One region of the Lelliottia jeotgali genome, then DNA from elsewhere that is predicted to be linked to it. Evidence: predicted binding sites of a transcription regulator. Region 1 holds the regulator's gene; each other region holds the start of a gene.

The links. Region 1 encodes CRP, which controls carbon source genes, mostly activating them, when cyclic AMP is high. Its sites were predicted from a motif close to ATGTGANNNNNNTCACAT; they were not measured.
Positions count from the first base shown of each region.
Region 2: the regulator CRP is predicted to act here: its motif matches at 2,698-2,715, upstream of ldtB (L,D-transpeptidase LdtB).
Region 3: the regulator CRP is predicted to act here: its motif matches at 4,474-4,491, upstream of aaeR (HTH-type transcriptional activator AaeR).

Region 1 is NZ_JAENMQ010000015.1:18,887-25,163, reverse strand. Features, by position in the region: gene JBO43_RS20560 (YccS/YhfK family putative transporter) at 1-934, opposite strand, end outside; gene crp (cAMP-activated global transcriptional regulator CRP) at 993-1,625, opposite strand; gene JBO43_RS20550 (OsmC family protein) at 1,933-2,337, shown strand; gene JBO43_RS20545 (phosphoribulokinase) at 2,477-3,346, opposite strand; gene JBO43_RS20540 (YheU family protein) at 3,377-3,595, opposite strand; gene JBO43_RS20535 (hydrolase) at 3,592-4,614, opposite strand; gene mdcA (malonate decarboxylase subunit alpha) at 4,894-6,277, shown strand, end outside.
Region 2 is NZ_JAENMQ010000010.1:128,866-135,142, reverse strand. Features, by position in the region: gene JBO43_RS17390 (glycoside hydrolase family 31 protein) at 1-811, shown strand, start outside; gene JBO43_RS17385 (ABC-F family ATPase) at 996-2,591, opposite strand; gene ldtB (L,D-transpeptidase LdtB) at 2,815-3,735, shown strand; gene JBO43_RS17375 (GntR family transcriptional regulator) at 3,784-4,500, opposite strand; gene JBO43_RS17370 (PTS sugar transporter subunit IIC) at 4,516-5,838, opposite strand; gene JBO43_RS17365 (glycoside hydrolase family 1 protein) at 5,891-6,277, opposite strand, start outside.
Region 3 is NZ_JAENMQ010000009.1:35,283-41,559, reverse strand. Features, by position in the region: gene JBO43_RS16055 (NAD-dependent succinate-semialdehyde dehydrogenase) at 1-1,074, opposite strand, end outside; gene aaeB (p-hydroxybenzoic acid efflux pump subunit AaeB) at 1,211-3,178, opposite strand; gene aaeA (p-hydroxybenzoic acid efflux pump subunit AaeA) at 3,184-4,116, opposite strand; gene aaeX (p-hydroxybenzoic acid efflux pump operon protein AaeX) at 4,124-4,327, opposite strand; gene aaeR (HTH-type transcriptional activator AaeR) at 4,509-5,435, shown strand; gene JBO43_RS16030 (YagU family protein) at 5,589-6,203, shown strand; gene tldD (metalloprotease TldD) at 6,266-6,277, opposite strand, start outside.

The DNA of each region.
Region 1 (6,277 bases):
GGTTATCCGGGTGCTGGCGCGCAATTTTCTCCAGCGCACCCAGCTGTTTATCCATCGTAAAGCGGGTCGGGTAGCGGTGATAAAGAATATCGTCCGCCAACACGCGCAGGCGAGTCGCGACCGTCTGGGCATTCCAGCGCAGCACTGCTTCGGCGTGGCTGCGCTCTACCAGTTTTTGCACCTCCTGCGGATGATGCAAGCTGACTGAGATATGTTCCTGCAGATCCAGCCCGACCTGGAAGGTACGCAGCAGGCGTTTGTATTCATGATTTTTATTGGCCGCCAGCATGTGCAGTTGTTGGTAACACTGGCTGATTAAATCGACCACTTTTTGCTGGCGCGACAGCAGCGGCGGCAATGATTTTTCCGGGTCTGCGTGCTGGGTCAGCAGGGTGTATTTCGCTTCGCAATAATCGGCGAGCTGAACGTACAGCAGGCTCAGGGATTCTCGCAGCGGCTGTTCCCGCCACATCCAGAACCAAAACCAGTTAAAAAGCCCGTACCACAGCGTGCCGGCGGCGTAGATCAGCAGCGGCTCCCAGACGGGCATATTCCCGGCGAGGCTCAGCGTGAATATCGCTGCAATCAGTGAAGCGGGCAGCAGGCGGGCGTGAAGTGCGCTGATCTCCGCCGTGACGCCCAGCGTCATCGCCAGCACGGTCAGGATTAAAGGCAGCGGGATATCGCGGGCCAGCAGCAGCTGTACGGCGAGGCTACACCCGGCAAACAGGCAGCCGCCGATAATCAGGCGTTTGAAAAAACGTTTGTGGGGAGTATCCAGACCGGCAATGTTGCAGCAGGCAGGAACAAGAGAAAAAAGCAGCCCCTGTTGCAGATGGCCCAGGACTAAACCAATGGCCACGGGAAGACATAACACCAGGGTTTGACGTAGTGCGTAGTTAACTTCCGGGTGATAAATCAGCCTGCGCCACATAATCGTCAGAGACAAAAACGGCGTGACACCTTGCGATGGCACGCCGTTTTTTCCGGAATTAACGCGTTCCGTAAACCACGATTGTTTTACCGTGGGCGGAGATCAGGTTTTGATCTTCCAGCATTTTCAGGATACGGCCAACGGTCTCACGAGAACAGCCGACGATCTGACCAATTTCCTGACGGGTAATTTTAATTTGCATACCGTCCGGGTGGGTCATGGCGTCAGGTTGTTTCGCCAGGTTCAGCAGTGTCTGCGCGATGCGGCCAGTAACGTCGAGGAAAGCGAGGTTGCCCACTTTCTCGGAAGTGACCTGCAGGCGGCGAGCCATCTGCGAAGAAAGACGCATCAGGATGTCCGGGTTGACCTGGATCAGCTGGCGGAATTTCTTGTAGGAGATCTCAGCGACTTCACATGCGGATTTTGCGCGCACCCAGGCGCTACGTTCCTGGCCTTCTTCAAACAGGCCCAGTTCACCGATGAAATCGCCCTGGTTCAGATAAGAAAGGATCATCTCTTTCCCTTCTTCATCTTTGATCAGCACTGCCACCGAGCCTTTGACGATGTAATACAACGTTTCCGCTTTTTCACCCTGGTGAATCAGCGTGCTCTTCGATGGGTACTTATGAATGTGGCAATGAGACAAGAACCATTCGAGAGTCGGGTCTGTTTGCGGTTTGCCAAGCACCATGCGCTGTTATCCTCTGTTATAAGCTGTCTCAGAGTCAAAATCGCATCCTGACTCTGGGGTTGCAATCGAATTCTTACCCGTACCTGGGAAGTTGGCTGTCACAATGTTTGCAGCCAGTAAAGTTTGATGTCCTCTGCATACATGTGTAACGTCAATGTATTACTGTAGCATCGAGACTGTTTTAGCATAGCTTTAGCCGCGTGTCTCCTGGTGTCTCGCTTCAGCATGATGCAGGTCGCCTTCCGTTGCGAGAATTGTAACGCACGCGTAATCTGTTCTGAAAAATGCAACTTTGGAGTTAATGAAAATGCAAGCGCGTGTGAAATGGGTTGAAGGTTTAACGTTCCTTGGCGAATCCGCTTCAGGGCACCAGATTTTGATGGACGGTAACTCCGGAGATAAAGCGCCAAGCCCGATGGAAGTGGTGCTGATGGCCGCTGGCGGATGTAGTGCGATCGACGTGGTGTCGATTCTGCAAAAAGGCCGTCACGATGTGACCGACTGCGAAGTGAAACTGACGTCAGAACGTCGTGAGGAAGCGCCACGTCTGTTTACGCACATCAATTTGCATTTTATCGTCACCGGTAAAGAGCTGAAGGATGCCGCGGTGTCCCGCGCGGTAGATTTGTCTGCGGAGAAGTACTGCTCTGTGGCGTTGATGCTGGAAAAAGCGGTAAAGATTACGCATTCGTATGAAGTGATTGACGCCTGATTCGTTGGCGGGTGGCGATTCGCTAACCCGTCCTACAAAGGCAACATCTGCGGTATTTTGCCCGATGGCGCGACGCTTACCGGGCCTACAAAAGCCTGAATGTAGGCCGGATAAGCGCAGCGCCATCCGGCAACAGACCTTAGGCGATCTTCTTGCCTTCCATCAGCCGTTGCACCAGCGGCATCATGATCAATTCCATCGCCAGCCCCATTTTGCCACCCGGCACCACCAGCGTATTGATGTGCGAGATAAACGAGCCCTGCAGCATCGCCAGCAGCCACGGATAATCAATATCGTCCAGATTGCGGAAGTGGATCACCACAAAACTCTCGTCCAGCGAAGGGATCGTTTTTGCCGCAAACGGGTTGGACGTGTCCACTGTGGGAACGCGCTGGAAGTTGATATGAGTGCGGGAAAACTGCGGCGTCAGGAAGTTAATGTAATCTTCCATCGAACGCACTACCGAATCCATCACCGCTTCGCGCGAATGGCCGCGCTCGCTCATGTCGCGGGTCAGCTTCTGAATCCACTCCAGATTGACAATCGGCACCACGCCGACCAGCAAATCCACGTGGCGCGCCACGTCGTGCTGCGGAGTCACCACGCCACCGTGTAATCCCTCATAAAACAGCACATCGGTCGGTTCCGGCAGCGGCTGCCACGGTGTGAAGGTACCAGGCACCTGATTCCACGGCACCGCTTCGTCATAGGTGTGCAGATATTTGCGTGACTGACCTTTACCCGTATGTCCGTAATCCTGGAAAGTCTGTTCCAGCAGGCCGAAGTCGTTGGCGTCTGGCCCGAAATAGCTGATGTGCTTGCCTAAATCGCGGGCCTTGCGGATAGCCATGTCCATTTCAGGACGGGTGAAGCGATGAAAACTATCGCCCTCAACCTCGGCAGCACGCAGATTGAGCTGCGCGAAGATCTTGCGAAAAGCGAGGCTGGTGGTCGTGGTTCCCGCACCACTCGAACCCGTGACGGCAATAACCGGATGTCTGGCGGACATAGCAACTCCCTGACTGGAAAGATGGAACAATCAACCGCGAAACTGATTGCGCGGCATGATGTTGACGGTTTCGTGCAGTTCTGACCACACCAGCAACACCTCGCCACTTTGTAGCTGCCGTTTTACATCGGCGACCTTTTGTTCAAGCGAACGTTCATGTTCACCATAATCGGTGCCTTCGCGTAATACAAAGCTTTCAATCAGGCTATCCAGCGTTTCGGGAGCCAGATCCTGCCAGGGAATCATCATTTTACTCTCTCCAGAAAAGGGGTTAACCAGTCGGGGATGCGCGACTCCAGCCACATTTTCGGGCGGCGCAACGTGCCGCCGATAAAGCCGACGTGGCCGCCGTGCTCCGTCAGTTGATACTGCACGTTTGCAGGCAGATGTTCCGGCGCGGGAATGGAGTGATGATCCATAAAGGGATCGTCCTTCGCATGGATGATCAGCGTCGGTTTGGTTATCTGGTTCAGCAACGGCATGGCGCTACACTGACGATAATAGTCGATGGCGTCAGCAAAGCCGTGGATCTTCGAGGTGATCATATCGTCAAACTCGCGCAGGCGACGCATACGCTTCAGCTGTTGCAGGCTGATCGGCAGGGTATCTGGATAGGCCTTCAGCTTACGTGCGGCGTTAGCCTTGAGTAAGTTCAGCAGGTAGCGCTGATAGACGCGTGAAAAGCCCTTTTCCATATGATAGCTGCACTGCTCAAGCATAAACGGCGCGGAGACGATCACCGCCGCATCCAGTGGGACCGTGTCGCTCTCTTTAGCCAGCAGGCAGGCGAGCATATTGCCACCCAGGGAATAGCCCACAGCGGCGGTCGGCACGCTGCCGTAGCTGTTCTTCAGCCAGTGCAAAAACCAAGTGCCGTCTTCGGTTTCACCGGAGTGATAAATGCGCTCGCGACGATTCGGTTCACCGCTACAGCCGCGAAAATGCATCACCACGCCGAGCCAGCCACGCTCTTTTGCCGCGTGGATCAGGCCGTGGGCATACGGGCTGTGGAGACTGCCTTCCAGACCGTGAAACAACACCAGACGCGGTTTATGTTTAGCCTGTTCAGGATCTTCGCTCCAGGCTAAATCCACGAAATCACCGTCCGGCAGGTCGAGACGCTGCCAGTGCGGCGTAAACTGCAGTTTTCGGCGCAGCAGCCTCGGCAGCATGGTCTGCAGGTGTGGGTTCGCCACGCCCCGCATGGGCACGAAGTCTGCGCTCTCAGCGCCTGCGATCTCGAAATCTGATGGAATAATTTGGGTCATAACGATGCAATGTTAATTCTTGTCAGCCATTTACTATACCTGCCGAATTGTACCCTGTTTATGAAAACGAGGGGCGTTTACCTCTGATTTAGCCCTTTCTGCCGCCTCTGACATTTTTTCGCGCGATGTGAACTGATCTCGATCACAAATCTTTACCTCGATTATTACTCTCAGGCTAATGATTCCACTCTACGCTTAATTGATGCCTTTCTCACCAGGGCGCACACTTTGTTCAGCGTTAAGCAAATCAGAATGATGTGCTGAATCAGGAGGTTAATAATGTTATCTGGGCAAACACCCGCCCGTGTCTGGAACACGCGACGCACTGAAAAAGCGCGCCGCCTGGCTTCTGTCCCGGTGCAAGGCAAGGTTCTGCCAACCGACGATCTTGTCGCCATGCTGGAAAAACTGATTGCGCCGGGCGACAAAGTCGTTCTGGAAGGCAACAACCAAAAGCAGGCCGATTTTCTGTCCCGCTCTCTGGCCGAAGTAAATCCGCAAATCGTTCACGACCTGCATATGATCATGCCAAGCGTCGGGCGCAGCGAACATCTCGACATCTTTGAAAAGGGCATCGCCCGCAAGCTCGATTTCTCTTTCTCCGGCACCCAAAGCCTGCGTATTTCGCAGCTGCTGGAAGACGGTCAGCTCGAAATCGGCGCCATCCACACTTACATCGAGCTTTACTCCCGCCTGTACGTCGATCTCTCGCCAAACGTGGCGCTGATTGCCGGGTTTAAAGCTGACCGAAAAGGCAACCTTTACACCGGAGCGAGCACCGAAGACACCCCAGCGCTGGTTGAAGCCGCTGCGTTCCACGACGGGATCGTCATCGCCCAGGTGAATGAGCTGGTGGATGATGAATGCGATCTGCCGCGCGTGGATATTCCGGGCTCGTGGATTGATTACGTGGTGGTGGCCGACAAGCCGTTCTTCATCGAACCGTTATTTACCCGCGACCCGCGCCTCATCAAGCAAGAACATATCCTGATGGCGATGATGGCGATTAAAGGCATCTACGCGGAACACCAGGTGCAGTCTCTCAACCACGGTATCGGTTTTAATACCGCCGCGATTGAGCTGCTGTTGCCTACTTACGGCGAACAGCTCGGCCTGAAAGGCAAAATCTGTAAACACTGGACCCTGAACCCGCATCCAACGCTGATCCCGGCGATTGAAAGCGGCTGGGTGGAGAGCGTGCACTGCTTCGGCGGCGAACTGGGGATGGAAGAGTACATCCGCGCTCGCCCGGACGTGTTCTTTACCGGTGCCGACGGCTCGATGCGCTCTAACCGCGCGTTCTGCCAGCTGGCGGGCCAGTATGCGGTCGACATGTTTATCGGTTCGACCTTACAGGTGGATGGCTACGCCAACTCCTCTACCGTGACCCGTGGTCGTCTGTCGGGCTTCGGCGGCGCGCCAAATATGGGCCACGATCCGCACGGTCGTCGTCATGCCACACCTGCGTGGCTGAACATGATTACCGAACCAGACCCGATGCAGCGCGGTAAAAAGCTGGTGGTGCAGATGGTCGAAACTTTCCAGGCGGGCGTGAAACCGACCTTCGTGGAAAAACTCGACGCTATTGAAGTCGCGAAATCCTCCGGGATGCCGCTGGCACCGGTGATGATCTACGGCGATGACGTGACCCACGTGCTGACCG
Region 2 (6,277 bases), on a different contig from region 1:
CGATGTCGGCGGTTTCTCCGGCGATAAACCAGATGCCGAGCTGTTTGTGCGCTGGGTGCAAAACGGCGTGATGCATCCGCGCTTTACCATTCACTCATGGAATGACGATCACACTGTGAATGAGCCGTGGATGTATCCGGGCGTGACACCTGCCATTCGCGGTGCGATTGAACTGCGCTATCGCCTGCTGCCGTATCTCTACACCCTGCTGTGGCAGGCCCATGCAGATGACGAGCCGATGCTGCGCCCGACCTTCCTCGATCACGAGCATGACGCGCAAACGTTCGAAGAGTGTGACGATTTCCTGCTGGGTCGCGATGTGCTGGTTGCCAGCGTGGTCGAACAAGGCCAGCGCGAGCGCCGCCTCTGGCTGCCGGATAACGAAACCGGCTGGTACGATTTTTACACTCATGAATGGTTCTCCGGCGGTCAGTGGATCGTCCGTGATGCACCATTGGAAAAACTGCCGCTACTGGTACGCGCCGGTGCGGGTCTGCCGCTCAGCGAACGCATCACCCATGTGAGCGCCGCGAAAGACGATACCCGCGAGCTGAAATTATTCCCGCTGAAAGGCGTGGGTACGACATCTGGTCTGCTGTTTGAAGACGACGGCGAAAGCTGGGGTTATCAGAAAGGCAATGCGCTGTGGCTGGAGTGGGAGATGGTGTGCGAAGGCTCAACTATCAACTTGAACGTGACGGCGCGCGGGGATTATCGTCCGGCGTGGAAAGCGCTGAAGGTGTCGTTACCAGTGGGTGAGAAACGTCAGTTGTTGATCAACGGGATTGAGCAGAGTGAGTGGGCTTTGTAGCCGTTGATTGCCGGGTGGCGGCTTCGCCTTACCCGGCCTACGGGATCGGTGTGGTTTGATGCCCTCACCCCAACCCTCTCCCACAGGGAGAGGGAGAAAACATTAAAAACGGCAACCCTTGGGTTGCCGTTTTGCATTGACCTTGTAGGCCGGGTAAGCGTGAGCGCCACCCGGCTTTACTGCATTAATTATCGATACCTTTACTGCGCAGGTAATCTTCGTAATTACCGGTGAAGTCCACGATGCGTTCCGGCGTAATCTCAATCACGCGGGTTGCCAGGGAGCTCACAAATTCACGGTCGTGGGAAACGAAGATCAGGGTGCCCTGATACATTTCCAGCGCCATGTTCAGCGATTCGATAGATTCCATATCCAGGTGGTTGGTCGGTTCGTCCATGATGAGGATGTTTGGTTTTTCCATCATCAGTTTACCGAACAGCATGCGACCCTTTTCACCACCAGAAAGCACTTTAGCAGGCTTTTTGATGTCGTCCTGGCTGAACAGCAGACGGCCCAGAATACCGCGCACGACCTGCTCGTCGTCGCCTTCCTGCTTCCACTGGCTCATCCAGTCGAAGACGGTCAGATCGTTTTCGAATTCGTATTCGTGATCCTGCGCGTAATAACCAAGCTGGGCGTTTTCAGACCATTTCACCGTACCGTGGTCAGGCGTCAGTTCGCCCACCAGGGTTTTCAGCAGGGTTGATTTACCCACGCCGTTCGCACCCAGTACCGCAATTTTCTCGCCCACTTCCAGCAGCAGATTGAGTTTTTTGAACAGCGGGCCATTATCAAAACCTTTCGCCAGCGCTTCCACTTCCAGCGCATTACGGAACAGTTTCTTGTCCTGCTCGAAGCGAATGAATGGGTTCTGACGGCTGGAAGCTTTCACTTCATCCAGCTTAATTTTGTCAATCTGACGCGCACGAGAAGTTGCCTGACGTGACTTAGAGGCGTTGGCGCTAAAGCGGCTGACGAAGGATTGCAGATCAGCAATCTGCGCTTTTTTCTTGGCGTTATCAGACAACAGGCGTTCACGCGCCTGAGTCGCCGCCGTCATGTACTCGTCGTAGTTGCCCGGATAAACGCGCAGCTCGCCGTAGTCCAGATCGGCCATGTGGGTGCAGACCATGTTCAGGAAGTGACGGTCGTGCGAAATGATGATCATGGTACTGCCACGTTCGTTCAGCACCTGCTCCAGCCAGCGAATGGTGTCGATGTCCAGGTTGTTCGTCGGTTCATCGAGCAGCAGAATTTCTGGATTGGAGAACAGCGCCTGCGCCAGAAGCACACGCAGCTTCCAGCCTGGTGCGACTTCGCTCATCAGGCCGTAATGTTGCTCCACCGGAATACCGACGCCGAGCAGCAGTTCACCGGCACGTGACTCCGCAGAGTAGCCGTCCATTTCACCGTAAAGCACTTCAAGATCGGCCACTTTATAGCCGTCTTCTTCGCTCATTTCAGCCAGCGCGTAGATGCGGTCGCGCTCTTGCTTCACTTCCCACAGTTCCCCGTGTCCCATGATCACGGTGTCGAGCACTGAAAACTCTTCAAAGGCGAACTGATCCTGACGCAGCTTACCGAGGCGCTCATTAGGGTCGAGCGACACGTTGCCAAGCGTCGGCTCTAAATCGCCGCCGAGAATTTTCATAAAGGTGGATTTTCCGCTACCGTTGGCACCAATCAGGCCGTAACGGTTGCCGCCGCCAAATTTGACGGAAATGTTTTCGAACAGCGGCTTACTGCCAAACTGCATAGTGATGTTGCTGGTAACTAACACGGAGAGATTCCTGCGAAAAAGTGTGATAAACACGGCATTATGCCACAATTCCGAATTGAGATCCCGTGTTGCAACGAAGCACTAAACTTTAACAAAATCGAAAAAAATGTGATTTCGTACACATCTGAATTCCATGCGCGAGGGAATGCACATATAATGCGCTCCCATCAATGATTCAGACTCATCAACTAATCGCCAGAGTGGCAAAGATACCTCGCATAACATGAATATGAAATTATCAACGCTTTTTGCGGCGGCGTTAGCCGTAGTAGGTTTTTGCAATACCGCTTCTGCGGTGACTTATCCGCTGCCGACAGACGGTAGCCGTCTGGTGGGTCAAAACCAGGTGGTTATTGTTCCGGAAGGCAACTCACAGCCGCTGGAATATTATGCCGCTGAGTACCAATTGGGCCTGTCCAACATGCTGGAAGCAAACCCCGGCGTTGACCCGTATCTGCCTAAAGCGGGTACGGTGTTGAACATCCCTCAGCAGCTGATTCTGCCGGATACCGTCCATGAAGGTATTGTGATCAACAGTGCCGAAATGCGCCTGTATTACTACCCGAAAGGCACCAATACCGTCATCGTTCTGCCGATTGGTATCGGTCAGTTGGGTAAAGACACCCCGCTGAACTGGACCACCAAAGTAGAGCGTAAGAAAGCGGGCCCAACCTGGACGCCGACTGCCAAAATGCACGCCGAGTACATCGCTGCCGGTGAACCGCTGCCAGCCGTTGTGCCTGCCGGCCCGGACAACCCTATGGGTCTGTACGCGCTGTACATTGGCCGTCTGTATGCTATCCACGGCACCAACGCGAACTTTGGTATTGGTCTTCGCGTGAGCCACGGCTGTGTGCGTCTGCGTAACGACGATATCAAATTCCTGTTCGAGAATGTTCCGGTCGGTACTCGCGTCCAGTTCATCAACGAACCGGTCAAAGCGACCTCCGAGCCGGATGGCAGCCGCTATATCGAAGTGCATAACCCGCTGTCCACCAGCGAAGATCAGATTAACAACAACGAAATCGTACCGATTAACCTGAAAAGCAACATCCAGGCTGTGACCAGCCAGGCGGACGTTGAACCGACGGTTGTTGATCAGGCGGTGCAGAACCGTTCCGGTATGCCGGTACGTTTGAATTGATTTAAGTTGTCGCAAACAAAAAAGCGGGCTCATCAGCCCGCTTTTTTATTACCCGTTATTCACGATAACGATGCCGCCGTGATCGTAGCGATAATGGCAATGGGCGTATTCCAGCGGCGTGCCATCCTCAAGATAGATGACCTGTTCCACTTCCAGCACCGGGTCAGTTTGCTCGCAGACCAGATGCTGCATATCCAGCGCATTCGGTTTTAGCGCCCGCACTACGCGATACGACCCCATAATTTTCAGCCCCAGCGTCTCCTGGACATACTGGAACACCGAGCTTTCGAGATGGGTTTTATTGAGTCCCGGCACCAGATTCAGCGGCATGACCGTGGAATCCAGCGACATCGGCTCACCGTTGAGGGAGCGCAGGCGGATGAAATCATAGATCGGCGTATCGGCGTTAATCATCAGGGACGACTGCTCTTTCTCGTTCGGGAAGCGCAGCTCGAAATGAACCACTTTGCTGCTCACCGTCCCGAGATGTTCCCAGGTTTTGGTCGCACCGAAGTAGTCGCTGCCGGAGAGATCCCACTGGGAGAGTTGCAGGAAGTTTTTACGGATAAAGGTCCCCTGCCCCTGGCGCGTATAGACGAGTCCTTCCACTATTAGCTGGCGCATCGCCTGCTGGATGGTCATCCGGCTGGTGCTGAACTCCGCCGCCAGCGCAAACTGGTCTGGCAGCGGTTCATTGGCGGCATACTGCTGGCTGATAATGCGTTTCTTAATTTCCCGCGCGATGGTGATGTACTTCGCCGCCATGCCTTTTCCTTTTGATTAATCCGCTATCACACTGTTTTTCAACGCCACCCTCTCAGCAATCTTGAGGAAAGGCAGGTAGAAGAATACACCAAATACAATGATTGCCAACTGAACCACTACCGCCCGCCAGTCCCCTGCCGTCGCCAGCCAGGCGCTAAGTATCGGCGGCGTGGTCCACGGGATCATCACCACGCAGCGCGACATCAGCCCGAGCGTGGTACAGAGCCAGGCGAAGTAAATTCCGATCGCCGGAAGCAACACAAACGGGATCATCAGCGGCAGGTTGAAGACAATCGGCAGACCGAAAATCACCGGCTCGTTGATGTTAAACAGCCCCGGCGCCAGCGACAGCCGCGCCACCTGTTTGGCCGATTTCTGGCGCGAGAAGATGAAGATGGCAATCAGCAGCGAAATAGTGCTGCCCGTCCCGCCAATCATGCCGAAGGTCGGGACAAAAATATTGTTGATGATATGCGGGATTGGCTGACCGTTGGCGAAGGCCAGCATGTTCTCATTGGTGTTGATTAACAGGAAAGGTTCCAGAATCACGCTGTTCACCACCGACTGGTGAATACCGAGCGTAAACAGGAAATTCCCGAAGCTGTAGATAAAAATGGTGCCGGGCAGACTGGTGTTAATCAGTCGGAGCGGCTGCTGGATGAAATGGGTGATCAGGTGGATCAGATCCGTGTGCAGCACGTTCGCCAGCAGCGCCGCCACAATGGCGAACAGCGAGAGCGTAATGATGGTCGGGATCAGCGCCGTAAAGGATTTGCTCACCGCAGGCGGGACGTTCTCGCCCAGCGAAATGTGCAGCGCTTTCAGGCGCGAAATCGCGATAAACACTTCGGTAGAGATCAGGCCGATCAGCACCCCGGCAAAAATTCCCGTCGAGCCGATATTGCCGAAGGTCAGCACCTGGGTGACGTTCACCGCTGTCTGGCTGCCGACAGGCACCAGTTGCAACTGCATCGGCATCATAATGATAAAACTGCTCACGGCGATAACCACTGCCGAAACCGGGTTGTCGAAATCTTTGTTGCGCGCCAGCGACCAGGCAATCATTGGCGCCAGCAACAGCGCCGCAATGTTCAGCGTGCCGTTGATAATCGCCTCGCCCCACACCTTGAACTGGGTAAGGGTTTCCCCCTCCAGCACCCACGGAAACACCACGTTATTCACCAGTACCGCAAGACCGGCAAGGATGAAGATCGGCATCACCGTGGCGAAGGCATCGCGCAGGGAGCGTAAGTGCACCTGGTTGGCCAGGCGCGCGGAGAACTCAACAAATCTGTCGACAAACGACTGCATCGCAGGTGTAATTTTTGTATCAGACATAGCGGATATTTCCCATCAATCAGTCACAAAAACCGGTCCGGCAGCGTACGACTTACAGTTCGCTTCCGTTGCTATGAATAGCCTGTTTTAACCACGCATAGCTCTTTTTCGGCACGCGTTTCAGGTCCTTAAGATCGTGGTTCTCGCGGTTGACGTACACCACGCCGTAGCGTTTGCGCATGTCGCCCTGGGAGCTGAGAATGTCGATCAAACCCCAGCCGAGATAGCCAATCACCTGCGCACCGTCTTCAAAGATCGCCGCTTTCATCGCCTCGAAATGCTTGCGGTGATAGTCGATGCGGTAATCGTCTTCGATTTGATTCACGCCGTCCCAGGACTCAATGACCCCGATACCGTTTTCAATCGGGAACACCGGCATACGCCAGTCGTTGTAGTAGCGAGTGATGATAGTGCGAAAGCCAAGCGGGTCGATCTGCCA
Region 3 (6,277 bases), on a different contig from region 1:
GCCCGCCAGTACCGTAGCACCTTTCGCCACCGCATCTTCCACGTGCTCTCGCACTTTATCGACGGCGGCACGTTCAATCAGCGGGCCAACGACCACGCCCTCATCCTGACCGTTGCCCACTTTCAGCGCGGTCACCGCCTCGGCAAGTTTTGCCACAAAGGTGTCATAGACGGATTCCTGAATGAAGAAGCGGTTCACGCTGACGCACACCTGTCCGGCATTGCGAAATTTATTGGCGATGGCCCCTTTCACGGCAGCATCTATATCGGCATCTTCAAAGATGATATAAGGTGCATTACCCCCGAGCTCCATTGACACTTTTTTCATGGTTTCTGCGGCGTTACGCACCAGCGTTTTGCCGACGGCGGTAGAGCCGGTAAACGAAATTTTGCGCACCTCGTGGCTGGCCATGATCGCATCGCTGATCTCATGAGTATTCCCGGCGACGGCATTGAGAACCCCGTCTGGAACGCCTGCTTTTTTTGCCAGCGTTAGCAGAGCAAAGGCACTGAGCGGCGTGTTGTTGGCGGGTTTGATCACGCCAGTACAACCTGCGGCCAGCGCCGGGCCAAGTTTTCGCGTCAGCATCGCCATCGGGAAATTCCACGGTGTGATAGCCGCGACAACACCGATAGGTTCACGTGTCGCCAGGATGCGCGAGCCAGGTTTGATCGGGGGAATGATTTCGCCGTTAGCGCGTTTCGCCTGCTCAGCAAACCACTGAATGAAGCTGGCGGCGTACTCGACTTCCCCTTCTGCCTCTTTCAGCGGTTTGCCTTGTTCGGTGGTCATCAGCCGTCCAAGCCAGCTTTTATTCTCAATAATCAGTTCGTACCAGCGATAAAGGATCGTTGAACGCTCTTTTGCTGTTTTCGCTCGCCATGCGGGGAAGGCGCGGCTCGCTGCTGCGATAGCCTCTTCCGTCTCTTTTTTACCTGCTTTTGCGACTTTGGCGACGACATCGCCCGTTGCCGGGTTGAGCACATCAAAGGTGGTATCCAGCGTTTTCCATATGCCGTCTACCAGATATCCGGTTTGAAAAAGCGCATTGTCCTGGAGTGCCTGGGTGGTCATGTGTCCTCCTGATCTGGGTTTAAGAGCCTGCCAGATTAAGTATAGCCACAAAAAAACCGACGCTTTTGGCGTCGGTTTGTGCGGGAGTTTGCCGGGTGGCGCTGCGCTTACCCGGCCTACAGGTTCTGCTCCACCTTTAGCTGTCGGTGAGCGCGTTTTGATACCGATGCAACACATCCGTCAGACGCCGTACCGGCTCCGTCACCTGCGGCGGTGCTTCCCATACCTGCAGTTTCTCCTGGTAGATGTTCAGCTCTTCCAGCAGTTGGGCAAAATAGCGGCGACGCTTATCGTCGCTCGACGCAGAAATCACATGATCCGCCGTGCGACGAAGCTGACGGTGAAACGCCGACAGATCGTCGTTGATCGGTACAGGCGCATTACGCAGACGCTGGTGCGCGATGATCATCGTCAGCGCCAGGCGGAACTTGCCGATATCGTCAGGGAATTTGGTCAGCAGTAAAAACAGCTGCTGATACAGCGCGGGCAGATGATTCTCTTTTCGACGCGCGGTGTTGGTCGTCATCGCGGAAACAGCTGCCGAGACAAATTGATTCAGCAGCACACGTCCGGTTCGCGCCTGCGAATTATCGCGCACCAGCAGAATCACCATCATCGCCAGGAAACAGCCCACCAGCTGGCCTAACGCGCTGTCGAGAAACTGACTGAAGTGGAAAGTCATCGGGTTATCCAGCACCAGAATATTAATGGTACTGGCCAGCGCACCCAGCGATCCCAGGCGGCGTTTCTGCACTTCGATACCAATAAAGAACGCCAGTACCGCCAGGCTGATACACAACAGCAGCATGCTTTGCTGTGTTGATGGGATCACCACCAGAAAATAGAACGCGCCGAGGGGCAACGCGGCAAGGGTGCCGTAAAGGAAATCGATGGCCACCATGCGCGGATTGGGCAAGCGCATCGCCAGCGAGGTCACTACCGCAATCATGACCATCGCGCCACTGCCTGAGGTCCAGCCCGTCCACAGCCAGAACAGCGTGCCGAGCATACAGGCCAGCGTAGTGCGCCAGAAGTTAACCATTGCATGATGACGCTCTGCCGACTCGGCCTTGATAACCACTTCGCTACGCAGGACTTCTTCTTCGGTTGCGCTGATTTTGGTATTGCTGATCACCCCGCGTTTAAGCAACAAGTAGCGCGTCGCCGCTCCGACCCAGCTATAAAGGGTGACGGGCGTTTCGCGCTCACCCGTCCAGGCAATCACCCGGCGCATTCTCTTCAGCTGTTTATGGACATCCTGCACCGTTTCAACCGGTTCCTCGAACAGCTCACGAAACGTCTCAGTGATCGCTTCCGGGCGTGTGTTCTGAATAAGATAGGTTTCGCACGCCTGGGTAATCAGCGTTAACGATACCGTATTGAGCGCTTTTAAACGCCGGTTAGCGCGCGCCCAACGGGAGGATTCCATATTCAGGTTACTGCGCATTCCTTCCAGCGCAGTGCTGCGGCGAACCAAAGCGCCCCAGGCTTTATCCACCTCGTCACTGTCGCCGTGTTTAATGCAGAGCTGCATCAGTTGATACTGGGCAACAATCAGGGCATCCAGCTCTCGATCGACCTCTTGCTTGATGGATCGCGGCGAGAAAAGCAGATCGGCGACAATCGCACACACGATCCCGATGACAATTTCGCTACACCGCTCCAGCGCGAACTGCGGGGCAAGCAAAGGTTCAGTCTGGATGGTGATAACAATGATCAGCGCGGTATACCCGGACAACCCCCAGGCGTAGGAGTTTTCCACTTTGACCAGGGAAGAGATCCAGGTACAAAAACCCGCCCAGATACAGCACACCATCAGCATCATCAGCGGGGAGCGAATCATGGTGATGATGATCGTCAGCGCCGCGATACAGCCGATAAAGGTCCCGACAATACGCAGCATACCGCGATAGCGGATAGCACCAGAGTAAGGTTCGCCGCCTGCCGCGAAAGCGGGGCCCGCCGCAACTATCGCTGCCGTCAGTACCGCCCAACGCGGTGTTTCCAGCTGGAAGTGGAAACCGACAAACAGCGCCAGCACGATGGCGCACGCCAGCTTAACGGCGAAGCGTACATGCTGGCTGGCGATGGTAAAAATACCCATCACAATCAACCAATCTCACGCAGACGATGCGCGATTTTGCGGAACAGAGAATCGTTGTTGGCATCGCGGTCTTTTTCGCCCGTGATCACCACCGTCGCGGTCGTGCCGGCCGGCCACAGATTACCCTGCTCTTCATCCAGACGAATGCGCACCGGCACGCGTTGCGCCAGACGAACCCACTCAAGATTAGAATCGACCGTTGCCATCCCTTTGCTATCACGCGTCGCGCTGGAGTTAGTGACGCCAGCGGCGACACTATCCACCGTGCCTTTGAGCACGCGGTTGCTGCCGAGCGGCGTGATTTCAGCGCGGTAGCCTGGACGCACGCCTTCGAGTTTGGTCTCTTCCATATAGGCAAGAATGTAGAAAGAGTGCTGTTTCACCAGCGCCACGGCGGTCGAGCCGCGGGTGATAAATTCCCCGGTGTAGACGTTGAGGTTAGTCACCCAGCCGTCAGAGGGCGCACGGATCACTGTGCGTTCCAGATCCAGTTTCGCCAGATCACGCGTGGCTTCTGCTTTTGACTGCTGATGGAGCACGGTTTGCAGAACGTTATTGGACTGGTCAATCTCTTCACGCGACATGGCCTGAACGCCAAGCTGATTGCGTCGTCCAGCTTCACGGCGTTTTTCCGTGGCAAGTGCGCGGTAATAAGCGACGTCTGCTTCAGCTTCTTCGAGGGCTTTTTGGTAGCGCGGCTGATCAATGGTGAAAAGCACCTGATCTTTCTTCACCAGCTGGTTATCACGCACATTAACCGCAGTGATAAGCCCGGCGACATCCGGTGCGATCGCCACGACGTCAGCGCTGAAACGCGCATCGCGCGTCCACGGCGACTCGGTATAAAACACCCAGGCGCGGAAAATAGCGATGAACGCCAGGACTACCAACGCCACGGTAATGGCGGTACGGGAGATATTTCTTGTTAGTGTTTTCACATCTACCTCAGACAAACATGCGCGATATTAAGTAAAACAGGCAGCAATACAGCGCGGTATTAAACAGTGCAGGGTGCCAGACAAAGTCGTAGATACCGGTCGGGACCAGCACCTTGCGCACCAGCCAGAAAATCGCCAGTGATAAAATTAGTTCGAAGAAAATCGGTGGGAACGACAGACCGAACACCACGATAACGGGAAACAGACTCATGTTGACCTTGATTTGAGAGCGAGCAGGCGACAGTTTTTTGTTTAGCTCACACCATCGCTGAAGGGCAAGAAAAGCCGGGCGGGAATGGTGAAGCTGTTATGTCAGTAATAATATATTAACGTAACTGTTATGCTGTTATCTATAATATGTGATCTAAATCACTTTTAAGCCAGAGTGAACAATGGAACGTTTAAAGCGCATGTCTGTGTTTGCCAAAGTCGTCGAATTTGGCTCCTTTACCGCCGCTGCCCGCCAGCTGCAAATGAGTGTTTCCTCCATCAGCCAGACGGTGTCAAAACTGGAAGATGAGCTGCAGGTCAAACTGCTGAACCGCAGCACCCGCAGCATTGGGCTGACGGAGGCAGGCAAAATTTATTACCAGGGCTGTCGTCGGATGCTGCACGAAGTCCAGGACGTGCATGAACAACTCTACGCATTCAATAACACGCCTATCGGCACGCTGCGGATCGGGTGTTCTTCAACTATGGCACAAAATGTCCTCGCCAGTATGACGGCAGAAATGCTCAAAGAGTATCCAGGACTGGCGGTCAATTTAGTCACCGGCATCCCCGCACCGGACCTGATCGCCGACGGACTGGATGTGGTGATCCGCGTCGGCGCGTTACAGGACTCCAGCCTGTTTTCGCGCCGTCTGGGCAGTATGCCGATGGTGGTCTGCGCCTCAAAAAATTATCTGGCGCAGTTTGGGGTGCCGGAAAAACCCGCCGATCTGAGCAATCATTCATGGCTGGAATACAGCGTGCGCCCGGACAACGAGTTTGAGCTGATCGCCCCGGAAGGGCTTTCCACAAAATTGCTGCCGCAAGGGCGATTTGTGACTAACGATCCGATGACCATTTCCCGCTGGCTGGTTGCTGGTGCGGGCATTGCCTACGTACCGCTGATGTGGGTGATCAATGAGATCAACAGCGGCGAGCTTGAGATCCTGTTCCCACGCTATCAGTCCGACCCGCGCCCGGTGTATGCCCTGTATACTGAAAAGGACAAACTGCCGCTCAAGGTTCAGGTGTGCATTAATTATCTGACAGATTATTTTGTCGAAGTGGCGGAGTTGTATCAGGGAATGCGAGGCAGAAGGAAGGAATAATTAAGATATTTCACTCAATTCTATTAATAATGGCGAATTGACACCTTCGCCATTTGCCATTTATCGTATTTGGGTATCAGGAGTTATTTATTTGTTAAAAATATACTTTATAAAAATAATGTTACTCAGGAATTATTTAAACAAGGAATAAAAATGAATCTGTTTGAACAAACACCGCCTTCACGCAGGCGCTATGGGCTTGCCGCGTTCATTGGGCTGATCGCCGGAATCGTCTCGGCCTTTGTCAAATGGGGCGCAGAGGTCCCACTTCCTCCACGCAGTCCAACCGATTTATTCAGCGCTGCATGTGGACCAGAACAATTAATCAGAGCAGCCAGCCAAATTGATTGCTCGCGTAATTTCCTCAATCCTCCCTATGTATTCCTGCGTGACTGGCTGGGCGTCGTCGATCCAAACGCAGCGGTTTATTCATTTGCTGGGCATGTATTTAACTGGGTTGGCGTAACACATATTATTTTCTCCATCGTGTTCGCTGTAGGCTATTGCGTTGTGGCAGAAGTCTTCCCGAAAATAAAACTCTGGCAGGGGTTATTCGCTGGGGCATTAGCGCAGATTTTTGTCCATATGATTTCATTCCCGCTGATGGGGCTGACACCGCCGCTGTTTACTCTGCCCTGGTACGAACACGTTTCCGAGATTGTGGGACACCTGGTCTGGTTCTGGTCGATCGAAATTATTCGTCGTGATTTACGCAACCGCATCACGCGTGAGCCCGATCCTGAGATACCGCTGAACAGCGTCCGATAAGCGTCACATAAAAAAATGGCGCGCCTTATTGAGGCGCGCCATTTTTTTCAGGATTGTTCAGGTCAGGCCGTACC